3 regions of the Rhizobium sp. 1399 genome follow, and region 2 is predicted to be linked to each of the others. Evidence: predicted binding sites of a transcription regulator. Region 2 holds the regulator's gene; each other region holds the start of a gene.
The links. Region 2 encodes LexA, which represses DNA repair genes until DNA is damaged. Its sites were predicted from a motif close to TGTTCNNNNTGTGTTCNG; they were not measured.

Region 1 (6,991 bases), on a different contig from region 2:
CGGCTGGAGCATGCCACCAGTGAGCTAACCTGGACGATTGTGGCGGCAGGCGGGAGCGCGGTGCTCTGGCTCGCCTTCATCCTCATCGAACGCAATTCGCGTGCGCCGCTGGTGCGGCTCGGCATCTTCCGGTCTGCCGCCCTGGTACAATCCAACCTCGGAGCGATGCTCTTCACCGGCGCCTTCTTCGGCTTTCAGTTCATCGTCTCGCTCTACCTGCAGGAACTGCTCGGCTGGTCCTCCTTCGAAACCAGCCTCGCCCTCATCGTCATCGGCATGGACGCCATTCTGGCGCCGCTGCTGACGCCGCTGCTCGTCGAGCGCTTCGGCAATGGACGTGTGGTGCTCGGCGGCTTCGCTTTTGCCGTCGCGGGCTACGCGCTCTTCCTTGGTATGGGGCTCGACTGGACTTATGCGGCGATGCTGCCGTCGACGATCCTGCTCGGCCTGGCCTTCTCGCTTGGCTACGGCCCGCTGACGATCATTGCGACTGAGGGTATCGCCGAAAACGAACAGGGACTGGCAAGCGGGCTGGTGAATACGTCGTTCCAGTTCGGTGCGGCGCTCGGCCTCTCTGCCGTCAGCGCCGTCGGCACACTTGCTCTCGGCGATGGAGACAGCCCATCCGAACGCCTGGAAGCGCTGCGCACCGCCTTGCTGGTGCCGGTAGCGGCGACGTTGATCGGCATGGTCATCATGGGCTTCGGCAGAGGCCGCTGCGCGGATGCATCCTGCCGTCTGCAGGCCGGCTGAAAAATAATGGCGACCGGTGCACTGCCGGTCGCACTTTTCGTTCAGACGAGTTCGACGTCGACGACGCCAGGAGCAGCCCGCAACGCAGCTGCGATCTCGGGCGTGATGCGATATTTCTCTTGCAGCACCACTTCGACCTCGCGCTTGCCCTCCTCCTTGATGACGATGAAGGAGACGAGGCCGTCGCCCTTGGCGTTCAGATGTGCGGCGACGGCGCGTAGCGGGCCGGAGTCGCGGACATAGACGCGTAGCGCCTTCTGCATCTGCAGCGACTTTTCCTCCAGCGACTGGATGGTCTGCAGACGCAGGCTGACACCTTCCGGCCGCTCTTCGCCGATCGCGGTGATGACGAAGGATTTCCCGGGCTCGAGTATGTCACGATACTGGTTCAGCATTTCGGAGAAGAGCACGGCTTCATACTGGCCGGAGGAATCCGAGAAGACGATAATGCCCATCTTGTTGCCGGTGCGCGTCTTGCGCTCTTGCTTGGAAATGACGGTGCCCGCCAGTCGCCCGTTCGCAGCACCCTGCTTTACCGCCGTCGAGAAATCCGCGAAGGTCTGTACGCGCATCTTCTGAAGGATGTTGTTGTAGCTGTCGAGCGGATGGGCGGTCAGGTAGAAGCCCAGCACCTGGAACTCCTTGAGTAGCCGCTCGGAGGCAAGCCAGGGCGAGAATGGCGGCAGGGCGATCTTTTCCGGGCCCGAGGATAGGGCACCGCCGAAAATATCCGACTGGCCGCTCAGTTTATTTTCCTGGGCGCGCTGCGCATAGCCGAGCACGCGGTCGAGACCGGCCGAAAGCTGGGCGCGATCCAGGTTGAAGCAATCAAAGGCTCCGGCGTAGATCAGGCTTTCCAGCACGCGGCGGTTCACCTGGCGCGGATCGATCCGCAGGCAGAAATCCTCGATGCTGGCAAAGGGCTTATCGCCGCGCATTTCGACGATGTGATCGACGGCGGATTCGCCGACACCCTTGAGAGCCGCAAGCGCGTAATAGATACGGTTGTCGCCGGTCTCGAACTGGCGGAAGGAGGTCTGGACGGAGGGCGCGATGACCTCGATGCCCAGGCGCTTGGCATCCTGGCGGAAGTCGTTGACCTTTTCGGTGTTCGACATATCGAGCGTCATCGACGCGGCCAGGAACTCGACCGGATAATGCGCCTTCATATAGGCCGTCTGATAGGAGACGATGGCGTAGGCGGCAGCGTGCGACTTGTTGAAACCGTAGTTTGCGAACTTTGCAAGCAGTTCGAAGATGTTGTCGGCCTGCGGCTTCGACACGCCGTTCTGGACCGCGCCAACGACGAAGCGCTCGCGCTGCTGGTCCATTTCTGCCTTGATCTTCTTACCCATGGCGCGGCGCAGAAGATCGGCTTCGCCAAGCGAATAGCCCGACAGGACCTGGGCGATCTGCATCACCTGCTCCTGGTAGACGATAACGCCCTGCGTTTCCTTGAGAAGATGGTCGATCATCGGATGGATCGATTCCAGCTCCTCGTCGCCGTGCTTGCGGGCATTGTAGGTCGGAATGTTTTCCATCGGACCCGGGCGATAGAGGGCGACCAGCGCGATGATGTCCTCAATGCAGTCTGGCTTCATGCCGATCAGTGCCTTGCGCATGCCGGCACTTTCAACCTGGAACACGCCGACCGTCTCGCCGCGCGAAAGCATCTCGTAAGTTTTCTTGTCGTCGAGCGGGATCTTCGGAAGATCGACCTCGATGCCGCGCTTCCTGCAGAAGTCGACAGCGACCTTGAGCACGGTCAACGTCTTCAGGCCGAGGAAGTCGAACTTCACGAGACCGGCCTGTTCCACCCACTTCATGTTGAACTGGGTGACCGGCATGTCGGAACGCGGATCGCGATACATCGGCACGAGCTTCGACAGCGGGCGGTCGCCGATCACGATGCCGGCGGCGTGGGTCGAGGCGTGGCGGTAAAGGCCTTCGATCTTCTGGGCGATATCCAGGAGGCGGGCAACCACCGGTTCCTTGGCTGCCTCTTCCTGCAGCTTCGGCTCTTCCTCGATCGCCTTGGAAAGCGGCGTCGGGTTTGCCGGGTTGTTCGGCACCAGCTTGCAGATCTTGTCGACCTGGCCGTAGGGCATTTCCAGCACGCGGCCGACGTCGCGCAGCGCGGCACGCGCCTGCAGCGAACCGAAGGTGATGATCTGCGCCACCTGCTCGCGACCATATTTCTGCTGCACGTATCGGATCACCTCTTCGCGGCGGTCCTGGCAGAAGTCGATATCGAAGTCGGGCATCGAGACGCGTTCCGGATTGAGGAAGCGTTCGAAAAGCAGCGAGAAACGCAGCGGATCGACGTCGGTGATCGTCAGTGCATAGGCGACGAGCGAACCCGCACCCGAGCCGCGGCCGGGGCCGACGGGAATGTCATGCTGCTTGGCCCATTTGATGAAATCCGCAACGATCAGGAAGTAGCCGGGAAACTTCATTCGCTCGATGACGCTGAGCTCGAATTCCAGCCGCTCGCGATAATCCTTTTCCTCGTAGCCGGCCGACATTCCAAGCTCGGCAAGGCGCATGTCCAGCCCCTCCTCCGCCTGGCGGCGAAGTTCGAGCGATTCTGCGCGCTCAGCCTCCTCGGGATCATCGGTCGCGCCGGTGAAGCGCGGCAGGATCGGCTTGCGGGTCTTCAGAATGAAGGAGCAGCGCCTTGCGATCTCGACGGTATTATCCAGCGCCTCAGGCAGATCGGCGAAGAGCTTTTCCATCTCCGCACGGCTCTTCAGATAGTGATCCGGCGAGAGGCGGAAGCGGCTGTCGTCGGAAACGATGGCGTTGTGGGCCACCGCCATCAGCGCGTCATGCGCGTCGTAATCGTCTCGTGTCGGGAAGAAGGCCTCGTTGGTCGCCACCAGCGGCAGATCATGCTTGTAGGCAAGGCCGATGATCTTCTGTTCGTGGCGCTTGTCGTAGGTTCCGTGCCGCTGCAGTTCGACATAGAGCCGGTCACCGAAGAGGCGCTTCAGCGCCAGCAGCCGCGTCTCTGCCGCAGCAGCATGGCCGTCCTTAAGCGGCATGTCGACAGGGCCGGTCGAGGCACCGGTCAAAGCGATCAGCCCCTCGGTACCGATTTCCTCCAGCCAGGAGGAACGGATATGGACAGCCTGATTGCTCTCGCCGCCGAGATAAGCGCGGCTGACGAGATCGACCAGCCGCTCGTAACCCGCATCCGTAGCGGACAGAAGCACGATCGAAGGCAATTTAACCAGCGCCTGCTGACCGCCCCGCTTCTCCGTGTCTAGGCCATCTTCCATGTCGATCGACACCTGGCAACCGATGATCGGCTGCAGACCGTCGTCCAGCGCCTTCTGGGAAAATTCCAGGGCGACGAAAAGATTGTTGGTATCGGTGATGGCAATAGCAGGCTGGCTGTCGCCCGACGCCTTGTAGAGGATCTTTTTGAGGGGCAGCGCGCCTTCGAGCAACGAATAGGCGGAGTGGACCCTCAGATGGACGAAGCCCGGTTTCCCACCGACGACTGCGCCAGCAGCGCCTTTTTCCGCATCCGCCATGATCTGCCTTTCGAACCGCCTCACTGAAGAGTGCGCATTGTCGGCATTGTCGGCGATTCTGTCCAGAAAAAGTCCTGCTTCGGGACCGCATGGCTGCCATGCGGTCCCCTGAATTCTTACATTGCCATGACGATCAGCGAGAAGCTGGCGATGAACATTGCGATGGAGGTGAATGCTGCGATATCACGGATCATGTCAGTCATTTGGCTCTCCTTTTGCTCTTATGTTTTTAATTTGTTCCATGTATGTTCTGTTGTCAACAGGTTTACCCCCCGCTTCTGCGGGACATGGTTAACATCGGAGCAGTGGGACGATGGACACGCAGGAACTCAACGGCTTCATTGTCGAAGCCAAATCGCAGACTTATGTTGCCGGCGCCAAGGCACAGCCTTCCTATCGGATCGGCGCCCATGACCTCGGCTACAAGCGCGGCATCTGGCGCTATCTCGACAGCTATTTCGGCGGCACGGATTTTGCCGGTCAGGAAGTGGTGTGGCTGGAGGAAAAGCCGGTGTGGGCGATGAACTATTTCGGGCGGATCATCGAGCCCGGGATCATCGACGGAACTGTCGCCGGCACGATCATTAGCGCCGCGCTGTCACAGCTCTACAAACAAGGCCGCTTCCTCGGCGGCATGATCTTCGATCATTCGCTGGGGCGCTATGTCGATACGAGCGAAGGCGACTGCACGCATTTCCGTGGCCACGAATTCATCCTTGTCGATGGTCAGAAGGCCTATGAGCTCGATTATCGCGGCGGGCTGATTGTCCCCTGATAATCAGAAATCCACGACCTTGCCGTCGGAGATCGTCACGCGCCGGTCCATGCGCCGGGCGAGCTCGTGGTTATGTGTGGCGATCAGCGCGGCAAGGCCGGACTGGCGAACCAGCGCTTCCAGAGCATCGAAGACGTAGCTTGCGGTTTCCGGGTCGAGGTTGCCGGTCGGCTCGTCGGCCAGAAGCAGGCTCGGCGCATTGGCAACGGCGCGCGCGATTGCCACGCGCTGCTGCTCGCCGCCGGAAAGCTCGCCCGGGCGATGCGTACCGCGGTGGCCGATGCGCATGTAGTCCAGAAGCATCTTTGCCCGTTCGCTCGCTTCCTTCCATGAGAGACCGGCGATGAGCTGCGGCATCATGATGTTCTCCTGCGCCGAGAATTCCGGCAGCAGGTGATGGAACTGATAAACAAAGCCGATCTCACCGCGGCGGATGGCCGTGCGCTTGTCATCGGAAAGGCCATCACAGGGGCGATCGTTGACCACTACCTCGCCGCCGTCAGGATGCTCCAGCAGCCCTGCGACATGCAGCAGCGTCGACTTGCCGGTGCCTGACGGCGCCACCAGCGCCACCATCTCACCGCTCGACAGGGTGAAATCCGCACCCTTGAGGATGGTCAGCAGCGTTTCGCCCTGGCCATAGTGGCGCGCGACGCCTGAAAGCTTGAGAACGACGTTGCGTTTCATGAATGCGGCATTCCTTGGATTGGGCCTTGGATTTGACCTTGGATCACGGCCTTATTCGTAACGAAGGGCCTGAACGGGATCGAGGCGGGAGGCGCGCCAGGCGGGGAAGATCGTCGCGATGAAAGAGAGCGTCAGCGCCATGATGACGACTGAAACCGTTTCGCTCACATCCATTTCCGCCGGAAGCTGGCTCAGGAAGTAGAGCTGCGGATCGAAAAGCACCGTGCCAGAGACCCAGGAGAAGAACTGGCGGATGGACTCGATGTTGATGCAGACGAGCACGCCGAGCAGCACGCCGGCGATCGTGCCGACGATGCCGATCGCAGCTCCCGTCATGAAGAAGATGCGCATGATGGCGCCGGCGCTCGCGCCCATGGTACGCAGGATCGCGATATCGCTGCCCTTGTCCTTCACCAGCATGATGAGGCCGGAGATGATGTTGAGCGCTGCGACGAGCACGATCAGCGTCAGGATCATGAACATGACGTTGCGCTCGACCTGCAGGGCGGAAAAGAAGGTCTGGTTGCGCTGACGCCAGTCGGTGATGGCTATCTGCCGACCGGCCGCCTCCTCCACCTTGGGCCTCAGATTGTCGATATCGTCGGGGTTATTGACGAAGAGTTCGATCGACTGCACCAGCCCGTCGGCATTGAAATAAAGCTGCGATTCCTCGAGCGGCATATAGATGATCGAGGAATCGTATTCCGACATGCCGATCTCGAAGAGACCGGAGATCTTGTAGGATTTGATGCGCGGATTGACGCCCATCGGCGTCACATCACCTTCCGGTGACGTCAGCGTAATCAGGTCACCGACCCGCAGGCCGAGCTGGTCGGCCATGCGCGTGCCCATCAAAACGCTGTCGCCTGCAGCAAAGCCTACCATGTCGCCGGACTTGATATTGTCGGATACTGCCTTGAGCTTGGTCAGGTCTTCGGCGCGCGTGCCGCGCACCAGCGCACCGGTGCTGCCGCCCGTCCGCGAGGAAGCCAGCACCTGGCCCTCGACCAGCGGCAGCGCCATCTTGATACCGGGCACCGCCTCGAATTTCTTCACGAGGTCGGCATAGTCGGTGAAGGGACCATCGACCGGCTGGATGATCATGTGGCCGTTGATACCGAGGATGCGGGAGACGAGTTCCGTGCGGAACCCGTTCATAACGGCCATGACGATGATCAGCGTTGCAACGCCCAGCATGATGCCGACGAAGGAGAAGCCGGCAATGACAGAGATGAAG
Region 2 (6,991 bases):
TGCTTGCTCTACTTCTTTTTGCCGGTGGAATGCTCTCCGCGCAGATCGAAACATGGCGGGCAAAGACCCTGATCCTCGATTCAGCCGTAACGACAACGGTGACCGGCCGGATCGAACGCCGAGAAGGCGATGGCCAAGGGCGCTGGCGTTATATTCTTGACGTCACCGGTACGGATGCTCCTGAGATCAAGCGTCCGCCCGAACGCATCTCCGTGCTGGTCCGCGGAGCCACCCAGCCGTTCGAACTCGGCGACGTCATCGAGGGCAGGGCGCGTCTCACGCCTCCGGCGGGACCGGCGCTCCCCCACCTCAATGATTTTGCCTTCAGTGCCTATTTTAACGGCATTGGTGCCAACGGCTTCTTCTACGGAGCACCGAAGAGGGTTGCGGAACAGCCGGAGCGAGCGAGTTTGGTCGGTGAGGCCATTCTGGAGTCGCTCTACCGCCTGAGAAGCGGCATCGGCGATCGGATCCGCTCCACACTACCAGGCGACACCGGCGCCTTTGCCGCCTCCCTTGTCACGGACGAGAGACGGGCGATCTCGGATGAAACGACGGAGGCGCTGCGGCAGTCCGGCCTTGCGCATATCATCGCGATCTCCGGCCTCAACATGGCGCTTTCCGCTGGCATCTTCTTTGTCGGGCTGCGCGTCATTCTCAGCCTTTTTCCCGGCATTGCCCAGGCGTGGCCAACCAAGAAGATCGCGGCGGCCGGTGCGCTTGCTGCGGTGACGGCCTACTATTTGATCTCGGGTTTTGCCGTTTCCGCCGAACGTGCCTTCATCATGATGGCGATTATGCTGGTTGCGGTCTTCTTCGACCGGCCGTCGATCAGTCTCAGAAACGTGGCGCTATCCGCTCTCGTGATCCTCGCGGTCTCGCCATCGGAGGTGCTGGGGCCGAGTTTCCAGATGTCCTTTGCCGCAACACTTGCACTGGTCGCCGGCTACGACCTCTGGAAGGGGCGGCCGATGCGGGAGAATGCCTTTGCCAAGCTGCCGATCATGAAGCCCTTCTTCATGGTTGGTGGCTTCTTCGGTGGCGTTTTCCTGACGTCGCTGATCGGTGGTTTCTCGACGGCGCTGTTTTCGATCGAGCATTTCCACCGGCTGACTGCCTATGGCCTGCCGGCAAATCTCGCGGCCATGCCGGTCATCACCTTCATCGTCATGCCGGCCGGGATGCTGGCAATGCTGCTGATGCCGTTTGGTCTGGACGGCTGGCTATGGCCGGTGGCAGGCTTCGGGCTTGATCTGGTGATCACCATCGCAAAGGCAGTAGCGGGGTGGGGCGGCAACATAGATGTAGGCCGCTTGCCCGGCTGGTATTTCCCGACCGCCGTTTTCGGATTTCTGCTGCTGACCCTGCTCAGAACCCGGCTGCGGCACATGGGAACGGCAATTGTCGCGGTCTCGACGCTCGCTGTTGTTCTTCTTCCATCGGAGGCGATGCCCGATATCGCTATCTCCGAAGATGGCGGCCTGGTCGCTATAGTCGATGGAGAGGCGATGGCTTCGAACCGTGAAAAGCCGCCCGCCTTCATCTTCGAACAATGGCAGAGGGCCCTTGCCGTCGAAGAGCATCAGAAGCCGGTTATGCTTCAAGCTGCCAAGGCGCCCACTGCGCCTGATGGTCAAAGACTGCAACTGTCACCCGACCAACAGAATGAAGCCAGAGAGGCAATGAGACAGGCAGTCGCCATTAGCCCGCCGTCACGCTTCTCCTGCCTGAAGGGCGCCTGGTGCACCACTTTGCTCGTCAATGGGAAGAAACTGACCGTCATCGAAAATGCTGCCTATCTCGGACCAGCCTGCGATACGGCCGACATTGTCGTGACCCCCGTCCGATTGCGCTTCGACCGCTGTCGTTCCGGCGCGCTGCTCTTTACCGGCGAGACGCTGCGCAAGACAGGTTCTGTCGAACTTCGATTCACCGATAAGGGAGTTGAGGTCGCAACCGCATTCGACACATTGGGGCGACCCTGGATGCGCCACCGCGCCTATGATTGGCGCAGTAACACATTCGCAGACGCCAATCTGTCACCGGTCAGTGATAGCGGCGAATGAGGCCGACGAGCTTGCCCTGGACCTTGACGCGATCCGGCGGAAAGATGCGGGTCTCGTAAGCAGGGTTTGCTGCCTCGAGCGCAATCGATGCGCCCTTGCGGCGGAAACGCTTGAGCGTTGCTTCCTCGTCATCGACGAGCGCGACGACGATATCACCCGGATTGGCTGTGCTGCCATTGCGGATGATGACCGTGTCGCCATCGAAGATGCCGGCTTCGATCATCGAGTCGCCGCGAACTTCCAGCGCATAATGTTCACCGGAGCCAAGCATATCGGCGGGAACGGTGATGTCATGCGTATTGTTCTGGATTGCCGAGATCGGAACACCGGCGGCGATGCGGCCCATGACAGGAACGGAGACCGCATTGCCGTTATCGGCAGCGGGTGCTGGCTTCGCCGAGGCAGGAGGCGCCACGGGCTGGGGCTTGCCGAGGCTGCCCTCGATGACGCTCGGTGAAAAGCCGCGCCGAGGCTGCAGGCTTGGGCTGTAGGCTTCCGGCAGTTTGATGACTTCGAGCGCGCGCGCCCGGTTCGGAAGCCGGCGAATGAAGCCGCGTTCTTCGAGCGCCGTGATCAGCCGGTGAATACCGGATTTCGAGGCCAGATCCAGTGCGTCCTTCATCTCGTCGAAAGACGGTGGAACGCCTGACTCCTTCATCCTTTCATGAATGAAAAGAAGGAGTTCCTGTTGTTTGCGCGTGAGCATGGCGTCTCCCCAGTCTTGAAACAAATCCAGAACGGACACTATATGTTCCATATGTGTTCCGCAAGTAGCTAAATTTTCGTAAAACTTCTGTTCAATCTGTCGAGAATTTGATTTTTATCGCCCTTAGGCCTGTCTGGCCTTGTTTCACGAGACCTGCTGAAGCACATCTCCTTGTCACTGCTGGGAGAAGAACCGATGAGCCAAGACACGCTTCCGATCGATCATCTCGTTTTGCCGGTTACCGATATCGACCTAGCCCGCGAAAGGCTGGGCAAGCTGGGCTTTACCGTCGCGCCTGATGCCCGCCATCCCTTCGGCACGGAGAATGCCTGTGTTTTCTTTGCCGACAAAACCTATATCGAGCCGCTCGGTGTCGCGAGCGTCGAGGAGAGCGAGGTGACGGCACGTGAGGGCAATGTCTTCACGGCTCGCGATCAGGCTTTCCGCTTCCGCTGCGGCAGCGAGGGACTGTCCGCCATCGCCTTCGCCACCGCGGATGCAAAGCACGAACATGCTCGATTCGTGAAGGGCAGCATCAGTGCCGGTTCTGTGCTGCAGTTCGAACGCCCTGTGAAAATGCCGGATGGCACGGAGAGCATTGCCGGCTTCCGGCTCGCCTTCGCTGCCGACCTCCGGGCACCGGATTTCTTTCTCTTCGCTGTCGAGCGCATCAACCCGCTTCCTGCCGACCGCAACGTGCTGGAGACCCACGCCAATGGCGTGACAGGCATTGCCGAGATCGCGCTCGCAGCCCCCGAGCCGACAGCCTTCGGCGACTTCGTTCGCTCGGCGGCAAAAGCCGCTTCTGCTGGCGATACGAGTTTCGGGCTGGAGGTGCTTACCGGAAACGCAAAGATCAGCCTGATGACCCCGCAGGGGCTGGAGGCCTATTTCGATCTGGCGACGCCGGATATCGATCGCGGCCTGCGCGGCCGGGCAATCCTCTTTGCGGTTGGCGATCTGGCCGTGACAGAAGCGCATTTGGCTGCTAACGGGGTGACCTATACACGCAAGGGCAACCGTATTCTGGTGAAGCCCGCGCCCGGTCAGGGCGTGCTCTTCGCTTTCGAGGAAACATCATGAGCTCTACTACGAACTCCGTTGTGACGGTCGGCGAAGGCGCCGGCAAGGTCACCTTCTCCAATGCTGCACGTCTGTCGCTGATTGCCGGCGCTTGCGAAATGGAAAGTCGCGACCATGCGTTCATGGTTGCCGGCACGTTGAAGGAACTGTGCACCAAGCTCGGCATCGGGCTCGTCTATAAGACCTCGTTCGACAAGGCGAACCGCTCTTCCCTGTCGAGCAAACGCGGTGTCGGCCTTGAGAAGGGGCTGGAGGTTTTTGCCGATCTAAAGAAGGAACTCGGCATTCCGGTTCTGACCGACATCCACACTGAAGAACAGTGCGCTGAAGTGGGCAAGGTTGTCGACATCCTGCAGATACCGGCCTTCCTGTCTCGTCAGACGGATCTCCTGGTGGCTGCGGCAAAGACCGGCCGCGTTATCAACGTCAAGAAGGGCCAGTTCCTGGCGCCCTGGGACATGAAGAACGTGCTCGGCAAGCTCAATCAGAGCGGCAATCCGAACATCTTGCTGTGCGAGCGCGGCGCTTCCTTCGGTTATAATACGCTGGTCTCCGACATGCGTTCCCTGCCGATCATGGCAGCAACCGGCGCCCCCGTTATTTTCGACGCCACGCATTCAGTCCAGCAGCCCGGCGGGCAGGGGGGAACCTCCGGCGGAGAGCGGCAGTTCGTGGAGACGCTGGCCCGTGCAGCCGTGGCCGTCGGCGTCGCCGGGGTCTTTATCGAAACCCATCAGGATCCGGATAACGCGCCCTGCGACGGGCCGAACATGGTCTATCTCAAGGACATGCCACGGCTTCTCGAGAAGCTTCTCGCCTTCGACGCGATCGCCAAGGCCGCCTGAACGACAGGCAGCATCAGGCTGCCGCGCGGGGCGGGCGCCTTTCCTCCAATGCGAAGCGGGAGAGCATGCGCCCGAGATGGGACGCCTCGTTGCCGAGTTCCTGGCAGGCGGCGTTCGTCTCCTCGACCATCGCCGCATTCTGCTGTGTCACCTGATCCATACGGTTGACGGCAGCGTTGACCTCGACGAGCGCGACCGACTGTTCCGAAGACGAGCGCACGATCGCTTCGATTAGTGCCGTCACCTGCAGCACCTGGCGGTCGATATCGCCGAGTGCCTCGCCGGTGCGGTTGACAAGTGCCACGCCTGCGGAAACCTGCCGCGACGACGTCTCGACGAGAAGCTTGATCTCCTTGGCGAGATTGGCGGAGCGGCCGGCGAGCTCGCGGACTTCCTGAGCTACGACGGCAAAGCCTTTCCCTGCGTCTCCGGCGCGTGCTGCCTCGACGCCCGCGTTGAGCGCCAAAAGATTGGTCTGAAAGGCGATCTCATCGATGGCGTTGATAATATCGCCGATCCTGACCGCTGATTCCTCGATCTTCTCCATGGCGGTCACCGCTTCGCAAACAATCTCGGCGGAACGTGCCGCACTCTCCTTCGTTGCCGACATCATCGCATTGGCTTCCTGGGCTCGCTCCGATGAGGTCTTCACCGTGACCGTGATCTGATCCAGCGCCGAAGCCGCCTGTTCGAGCGAGGCGGCCTGGTTCTCGGTGCGCTGTGCCAGATCATTGGTGCTAAGTGCGATTTCGCGCGAACTGTCGCCGACCGTATTCGTGGCGGCATAAATGTCCTTCATGGCATCGGAAAGAATGATGATGCTGGTATTGAAGGTCTCGCGAAGCTTTTCATAAGTGTTGGCGAACTGCTCGTTGAGACGCACGGTCAGGTCGCCGCGCGAAAGCCGCTCCAGGCCGGCACTCAGGCTTTCGATGACGCGCTGGCGTGTGGCATTCTCCACGCTCTTCGATGCGTCGAGTTCGGCATTGCGGCGCATCTGTGCCTGCCGTTCCTCGTCCTGGTGCGCGCGGATGGCGTTCCGTTCTTCTGCCGATTCGCGAAAGACCGTGACCGCGCGCGCCATTTCTCCGATTTCGTCGGATCGTCTGACATAGGGAACTTCGCGGGAATAGTCGCCGCTCGCGAGGACCGCCATGTAGTCGCGCATCGCCGATAGCGGCACGATCGCGCGCCGGCGGAACATGTAGAGCCCGGCAACGATGAGCACGAAGGAAAGCGCAGCGGCAGATAGCGTAACGGCGGAGAGCAGTTCCGTCTGTTCGGCCGCCTGCTTTTCGGCATCAGCCTGGAAGGCGTTCGCCATCGCCACGAGCTCGTTCACGGCCTTTTCGTGAACATGAAAATTCGTTGCAAGCTTGAGGAGCGCCGGTTCGACGGCGGCCTTGTCGCCCTTGAGTATTGCAGGCACCGCCTCCTCATCCATGACTTGCCAGAAGGCGTCGCCCCTGACGAGAACGTCATCGAGAAGTTTGCGCTTGAGATCGGCGCTGAGCGGCGTTTCTGACCAATATTTGCGGCGGTCTTCATAAGCCGGCTTCAGAACCGTTCGGATGCGTTCGATATTGGCCGTTGCCGAGGCCGGCTGCTCGACGGCTTCGAGCGCAAGCATATAGGGTTCGATGACATAGAGCGGCGGCGGGAGAATATCGGCGACGAGATCCTTGCCATAGATGATCTGCTTATACATCAGTCCGTTCACGCGAAGCATGTTGAAAGCGTAATTCTGCAAGCCGATGGAGGTCACCAGTCCGAGGATGACAACGGCACCGAAAATGGCAAGGCTGCGTGCAATATTGAGTTTCATCTGTGCCTCATATGAAATGCCGCCAAGAGAGTCGATAAAATCCCGTACTGGTTGTTTTTTGAGGGCGCCACAGCTGTTCATTCCAGCCGTTCCGTATTTGCCTGAGTGGCCGGAACGACTGACTTTTGAGGGCCTCTCCCAAGCTTTCAAAATTAAACCGGGATGGTTACCGAAGGCTGAAATCAAAGGGCGGGAAGCCGTCCAAAATTGGGGCTGTTGCAGGAATTTTCAGCCGTGGGTTGCTGCCAACGATGGTGGCTTGCCAACATTCCGCCCGGATAAACAGTTTATCGTCTTTCGATGGATGGGATATGCTGGCCGGCGACTGCCGTTCCCTTCAAAACCCTGACATGATTGTGCTATAGGCCACGTCTGATGCGCTGCCCGAACGTGCAAAATTGCGGCATTGTAATTTGCGCACCTTCGATTAAGACGGTTTCAAACGATTTATCCACCCACCGAGCAG
Region 3 (6,991 bases), on a different contig from region 2:
TGTCTTTCAGCCGCACCTGCGGCGATCTGTCAGACAAGGGAGATAAGGCGCTCAGACCAAATACGCAACCGGGATAAAGGGCGCATAAGCGCCCTTTTCTTACTCGCTGACGCGCTCAACGATGGCGCCGCAGCGGGTCAGCTTTTCTTCCAACCGCTCAAAGCCACGATCGAGGTGATAGACGCGGGAAACCGTGGTCTCGCCTTCGGCGGCAAGCCCGGCAATAACGAGCGAAACGGAAGCGCGAAGATCGGTCGCCATGACCGGGGCGCCCTTCAGCCGCTGGACACCTTCAATCTTCGCCGTCTGGCCTGAAAGAGAGATCTTTGCGCCAAGGCGGGCAAGCTCCTGCACATGCATGAAGCGGTTTTCGAAGATGGTTTCCGTGACATGCGAGATGCCGGAAGAGCGGGTCATCAGCGCCATGAACTGCGCCTGCAGGTCGGTCGGGAAGCCCGGGAAGGGATCCGTGACGATATCGACCGGCTGGATGCCGGCGCCGTTACGCTTGATGCGCATGCCATTGTTGGTCGACGAGATGTCCGCGCCGGCGCGGCGCAGTGTTTCCAGCGCCGTTTCCAGCAGGGCAATATCGGTATTTTCGAGTACGACATCGCCGCCGGCCATGGCAACGGCCATAGCATAGGTGCCGGTTTCGATACGGTCAGGCAGGACGCGGTGGCGCGCGCCCGAGAGCGAGGTGACGCCTTCGATCGTGATGGTCGAGGTGCCCGCGCCGGAAATCTTCGCGCCCATGGCATTCAGGCAGTTGGCAAGGTCGACGACTTCGGGCTCGCGTGCGGCATTGCCGATTACGGTCGTGCCGCGGGCAAGGGTTGCCGCCATCATCAGCACATGCGTGGCGCCAACGGATACCTTCGGGAAGGTATAATGTGTGCCAATGAGGCCGCCCTGCGGTGCCTTGGCGTTGATATAACCGCCATCGATTTCCATCGTCGCGCCGAGCGCGGTCAGACCGTCGATGAAGAGATCGACCGGACGCGTGCCGATCGCGCAGCCGCCCGGCAGCGAAACGCGGCAATGACCTTCGCGGGCCAGGAGCGGACCGATGACCCAGAAGGAAGCACGCATCTTCGAGACCAGTTCGTAGGGAGCGGTCGTATCGACGATGGTACGGCAGGTGAAATGGATCGTGCGGGCGTAGGAATCTTCCTGACGCTCGCGACGGCCGTTGACGGCGACATCGACGCCGTGATTGCCGAGGATGCGCATCAGCAATTCGACATCGGCAAGGTGGGGCACGTTTTCGAGCGTCAGCGTATCGCTCGTCAGCAGCGAGGCGATCATCAGCGGCAGCGCGGCATTCTTGGCGCCGGAAATCGGAATGATGCCGTTAAGCTCATTGCCGCCGACAATTCTGATACGATCCATGTGCACTTACGGGCGAGGCCCGCCTTTCCTCAAAAGTTTTGCCTGTGGGGGCAAGGCAAGAAGTGGGGGTCTTTAGAGCAAATCCCCGCACGCTTCAATTCGTCGCGGACCGAACATTACGATTCGTCCATTTTTGCGGCAGGCATTTTTGCGGCGGGCAGCCCATTCGTCTCGTCCGCCTGGCCGGATCGGCGCGCGCGCACTTGCTGTTTGCGTCTTGAAAGATTTTCTCTCAGCTTTTCGGCAGCCCGTTCGCGGCGCAATGCCGCTTGGGCTTCCATGGCCGCTTTCCGGCTCTGCCGGGCCTTCTCAGTCTCTTCGTTCATCCCCCAGAACTACCCGAATTCGCGCCATTCCAAAAGTGGGCGGGACGTTATTCCCAGATAAGTTGGAATTTGCGGCTTGCACTCCTGCCGAAGCTGTGGCAATAGCCGCCCCGTTCACGCGAATTGAGCGTTTCCGCTTCTCGCGTCTGGTCCTGCTGCCGTAGCTCAGTGGTAGAGCACACCCTTGGTAAGGGTGAGGTCGGTGGTTCAATCCCACTCGGCAGCACCAGTTTTCTCCTTTAGCATTATCCCCCGCGCCAATCGGCGCCATTGCTGCCGGCAAAAATCTCGCTAGAATATTAGCATTCTGAATGCCTTTGCGGAGGAACCCGAAGGCTTCATTCAATGTTTCTATCGAGACATGCTGGAGGAGCGTCGATGGCAACTGAACGATGGAATAGTCCGATCAAGGTAGGTTTCGAAGAGGCGGGAGCACGCACGGTTAACGGACCGTTTGACGCGCTGACCTGCCTGACCGATCTCTGGCCTGCCGTACGCGGACTGAAATATCTCAAGGCACGCAGCGCCTGCCGCGCCGCACTCGATGGAAGAAAGACCGTCGAAGAGGCCCGCGCGGAGTTTATGGCGGCGGCCGAGGAAGCAAAGCTTAAAGTGCATTAAGCTTTCGGCGGCGGTATTGGACAATAAAAGTCCGATCTGTTCCGAAACGAAGCAATGCTTAATTTTCACTTAACCCTGCCCGGAGCTCGCGCAGGGCTTTGTCTCGAAAGACATTGCGCCATTCATCTGTTCATCAATAGAACGACGCCAGCCATCATGATGATGGTTAGAGGCTCGTCACCTTCTGCGGGAGACTGCAGACGAGCCTCGTTCGAAAGAAACTTCGAATATTCTATCAGCAATCCGAAGTATCCTCATCCTCCACCTGAATATATCCTACACCGATGATTGTGCCATCTGCGGCACGGATGAAGGACGGCAGGTAATGCGGTTCGGCGGGCTTGCAGACGGCGGCGCTGGTATATTCGTTCAGCGCTATTTCGTCTTTCGGCAGCGCCGAATAGTTCATATCGGTTTCGAGTGAGGCATGGGCGGAGCCGGCAAAAGCGCCGCATCCCAGAAGCAGAGCTGCGGCCCACAGGCGTATCAGCGTTTGCATTATTGTCTCCCGTATTGAAATCAGCTTTTCAACACGCGGGACAGGGAGTTGGTTCCTTGGAAATTCCTGTGCTGATCGTGATTTATCTCACCAGCAGGCGGCAATGCACGTAACCGCTTCCGACAATGTCCTCGGCGATTGCCAATGCCCGCTCGCTATCACCCCATTGGCTCACGAAACCTTCGAGAATGACGGTGGGGCCGATGGTGGAGACGATGATTTCGGTCGCATCGAGATCGGCTGCGGCGTGCAGGGCGCTTTCCACGGACGCGCGCATGGCGGCCGTGTTGTGGCCCTTCATCCAGGCTTCCTCGTGGGGTGGCGAGCCGTGAAACCGCAGCACCATGACCGTTCCTGACATTACCTAATAGGGGTTAACGCAAGAAGACGACGTTTGTTGCCATACGCAGCCGGCTGGATGCATAGTCGCCGTGATGGTGGTGCTCCGATACTCCTGTCCCCGTCGGCAGAAGCCCCATGCAATTGCGGCCGAGGAAAATGTTGATGAAAGCGCTTGTGTCTGCCCTGCTTGCTACGACCCTTTTGGCTGTACCCTTGCTGGCCGGCTGCTCCGCCGCGGACGCGCCTGCGCTGGAACCCATTCCCGGCAGCATCACCTATGGCGGGCAGCCGCGCACGAAGCTGACGAAATCGCCGATCGGCAGCGCCGTCCACAACGACTTCTACGATCAGCAGGGCCAGCGCGTCTACGAAACCTATATTCTCCAGCCCGACCGCAGCCTGAAGCTGGTGCGGCGCCAGATCGTGCCGGACTTTCCGTAATAGTGCATGGCGACCCGCGCCTGCTTGACAGTGGCGCCAATCGAGAACATCCAAGGAACATCTGATTTTATTCGCGGGCGTTGATTCTCCCGCGAAGCCTAACCGGACGGCTGGATGTATCTCGAAAGACTCAATCCCCAGCAGCGCATGGCCGTGGAGCACGGCACACTCACAGACGGCAGCCATGTGGCCGGGCCGCTGTTGGTCATCGCCGGGGCCGGATCAGGCAAGACCAATACGCTCGCGCATCGTGTTGCACACCTCATTCTCAAGGGTGCGGATCCGCGCCGTATCCTGCTGATGACCTTTTCCCGCCGGGCGGCAGCCGAAATGGGCCGGCGCGTCGAGCGTATCTGCGGCGAGGTTCTCGGCAAGAATTCCGGCATCATGGCGGATGCGCTCGCCTGGAGCGGCACGTTTCACGGCATCGGCGCGCGGCTCTTGCGCGACTATGCCGAACAGATCGGCATCGACCCGGCCTTCTCCATTCATGACCGGGAAGACAGCGCCGACCTGATGAACCTCGTGCGCCACGATCTCGGCTTCTCCAAGACGGAAAGCCGGTTTCCGACGAAGGGCACCTGCCTTGCCATCTATTCCCGTGCCGTAAACTCCGAAACGGAACTGCCGCTGGTGCTGCGCGACGCCTTCCCCTGGTGCGCCACCTGGGAAAAGCAGCTTCGTGAGCTTTTTGCCTGTTACGTCGAGTCGAAACAGAGCCAGAATGTGCTCGATTACGACGACCTGCTGCTCTACTGGGCACAGATGGTGGCCGAACCCATGATCGCCGAGGATATTGGCAGCCGCTTCGACCATGTGCTGGTCGACGAGTATCAGGACACCAACAGGCTTCAGTCTTCGATCCTGCTTGCCCTCAAGCCTGATGGCCAGGGCCTGACCGTTGTCGGCGACGATGCGCAGTCGATCTATTCCTTCCGCGCAGCCACAGTGCGCAACATTCTCGATTTTCCGGCGTCCTTCAGCCCGGCTGCCAATATCGTCACGCTCGACCGCAACTACCGGTCGACGCAGCCGATTCTTGCCGCCGCCAACGCGGTGATCGATCTTGCTTCCGAGCGTTTCACCAAGAACCTCTGGACGGAGCGGGAATCGCCGGAACGGCCACGGCTGGTGACGGTGCGCGACGAGAACGATCAGGCGCGCTACGTGGCCGACAAGGTTCTCGACAACCGCGAGGAGGGCGTGAAGCTGAAAAGCCAGGCCGTGCTCTTCCGCGCCTCGCATCACAGCGGCCCACTTGAGGTGGAACTTACCCGCCGCAACATTCCTTTCGTGAAGTTTGGTGGGCTGAAATTCCTCGACAGTGCGCATGTGAAGGACATGCTGGCAGCGCTGCGCTTTGCCCAGAACCCGCGCGACCGTGTGGCTGGTTTCCGCTTGATGCAGATCCTTCCGGGTGTTGGCCCGTCCACCGCGCAGAAGGTGCTGGACCAGATGGCTGACGATGCAAGCCCGATCGCAGCGCTTGCCGTCATGCCCGCACCGCCGCGCTCGGGCGAGGAATGGACCTCCTTCGTTTCCACCATGCAGGAGCTGAAGACCGGCAAGGCTGGCTGGCCGGCCGAGATCGAGCTGGTACGGCGATGGTATGAGCCGCATCTGGAACGGCTGCATGAGGATGCGAGCGCGCGGCTTGCCGATCTCGTGCAACTCGAGCAGATCGCCGGTGGTTATGCCTCGCGTGAGCGATTCCTGACGGAGCTCACACTCGATCCGCCCGATGCGACTTCGGATCAGGCAGGCGTGCCGCTGCTCGACGAGGACTATCTCATCCTCTCGACCATCCATTCGGCCAAGGGGCAGGAATGGACCAAGGTCTTCATGCTGAACGTCATTGACGGCTGCATCCCTTCAGATCTCGCAGTCGGCACGACGGCAGAAATCGAGGAGGAGCGGCGATTGCTCTATGTGGCGATGACCCGCGCCAAGGACAGTCTCGATCTCGTCGTGCCGCAGCGCTTCTTCACTTATGGTCAGAATTCGCAGGGCGACCGGCATGTCTATGCGTCGCGCAGCCGCTTCATTCCAGCCACGCTGCTGCAATTCTTCGAGGTCTGCGGCTGGCCGCAGGTCAAGACCGATACGGCAGCCGCCCAGCAGGCGCGGCAAGTGCGTATTGATGTCGGCGCGCGTATGCGCGGCATGTGGCGTTGAAACCTCTCCTGACCAGCAGGGTTAGAGCAAAAGGGGCGGCTTTGCCGGCTCGAAGAAGCGGCCGATCATCTCATCATTGACCAGGGCGATCGTCGGCGGCGACCATTTCGGATTGCGGTCCTTGTCGATGACGGCTGCACGGACGCCCTCGTAGAAATCCGGACCATGCAGGATGTGCATGCAGGCGCCGAGCTCGCGGGCAAGACATTCGCCGAGCGTGCGGCTCTGGCGGCCGGCTCTCAGCAGCCGCAAGGCAAGTTTGAGACTGGTCGGCGAACGTGTGAGCATCACACGGCGGGTTTCGGCAGCGAATTCACCCTCCTCCGCACCCAGTGCGGATGCGATGTCCTCGACGCGGTTGAAGTGAAAAGCACGGTCGATCATCGCGGCATTGGCCTGCAATCTGCCCTCGCCCGGCTGTTCTGAGAGATCGCCTAGCGCTGCGTCCACATCGTCCGACGAACTTCCCGCAGGCAGGTTCGTCAGACGCTGTACCGCCCCTTCGAGACGCGAGGAAAGCATATAGAAATCGGCAAGCCCGGTATGGATCGCATCGGCGGCATTGATATCGAGCCCGGTCAGGGCCATCCACGTACCGCTTTCGCCCGGCGTGCGGGGCAACAGCCATGTGGCGCCGATATCGGGAAAATAGCCGATGCCGGTTTCCGGCATGGCAAGGCGGGTGCGCTCAGTGACGATGCGATGGCGGCCATGGCTGGAAAGGCCGACGCCGCCACCCATGGTGATACCGTCCATCAGCGCCACATAGGGCTTCGGATAGGTGGCGATCCTGTGGTTGAGGCGGAATTCCTCGCGCCAGAAGGTTTCCGCGAGACCATCGCCGGCGCGGCCACTCAGGTGGATGGCGCGGATATCGCCGCCGGCGCAGAAGCCACGCTCGCCTTCACCCATGACGATAATGGTGGCGACGTTTCCGTCGGCGGCGAACTCATCAAGCGCGGCGGTAATCGCGCGCACCATGGGGATCGTCAGGCTGTTCAGCGCCTTTGGGCGGTTCAGCCGGATGAGGCCTGCCGTGCCCCGTCGCTCGACAATGACTTCGCTCTGATTACTGTTATCCATGATCCACCTCGCTCCTGACCCATGAATAAACCGGGTCGGGTCGGGGTTCCAGTGGCTCGCTGATCAATCAGGCCGAGAGGGACTGCGAAACGGCGACATCGCGCCGCACCGC

Region 1: a site for LexA is predicted at 4,528-4,545, ahead of J2X71_RS15895 (DUF5680 domain-containing protein). Genes of this name have one in related genera too.
Region 3: a site for LexA is predicted at 3,664-3,681, ahead of J2X71_RS03390 (ATP-dependent helicase). Genes of this name have one in related genera too.

The regions. Positions count from the first base shown of each region.
Region 1 is NZ_JAVDSU010000004.1:313,490-320,480, reverse strand. Features, by position in the region: gene J2X71_RS15905 (MFS transporter) at 1-753, shown strand, start outside; gene dnaE (DNA polymerase III subunit alpha) at 795-4,292, opposite strand; gene J2X71_RS15895 (DUF5680 domain-containing protein) at 4,606-5,067, shown strand; gene J2X71_RS15890 (ABC transporter ATP-binding protein) at 5,071-5,754, opposite strand; gene J2X71_RS15885 (lipoprotein-releasing ABC transporter permease subunit) at 5,806-6,991, opposite strand, start outside.
Region 2 is NZ_JAVDSU010000018.1:39,312-46,302, forward strand. Features, by position in the region: gene J2X71_RS34270 (ComEC/Rec2 family competence protein) at 1-2,066, shown strand, start outside; gene lexA (transcriptional repressor LexA) at 2,047-2,772, opposite strand; gene J2X71_RS34280 (VOC family protein) at 2,968-3,855, shown strand; gene kdsA (3-deoxy-8-phosphooctulonate synthase) at 3,852-4,700, shown strand; gene J2X71_RS34290 (methyl-accepting chemotaxis protein) at 4,714-6,525, opposite strand.
Region 3 is NZ_JAVDSU010000001.1:638,180-645,170, forward strand. Features, by position in the region: gene murA (UDP-N-acetylglucosamine 1-carboxyvinyltransferase) at 100-1,392, opposite strand; gene J2X71_RS03360 (hypothetical protein) at 1,509-1,718, opposite strand; tRNA gene J2X71_RS03365 (tRNA-Thr) at 1,873-1,947, shown strand; gene J2X71_RS03370 (DUF982 domain-containing protein) at 2,097-2,339, shown strand; gene J2X71_RS03375 (hypothetical protein) at 2,575-2,838, opposite strand; gene J2X71_RS03380 (BON domain-containing protein) at 2,921-3,184, opposite strand; gene J2X71_RS03385 (hypothetical protein) at 3,343-3,621, shown strand; gene J2X71_RS03390 (ATP-dependent helicase) at 3,736-5,796, shown strand; gene J2X71_RS03395 (enoyl-CoA hydratase/isomerase family protein) at 5,818-6,879, opposite strand; gene J2X71_RS03400 (EAL domain-containing protein) at 6,947-6,991, opposite strand, start outside.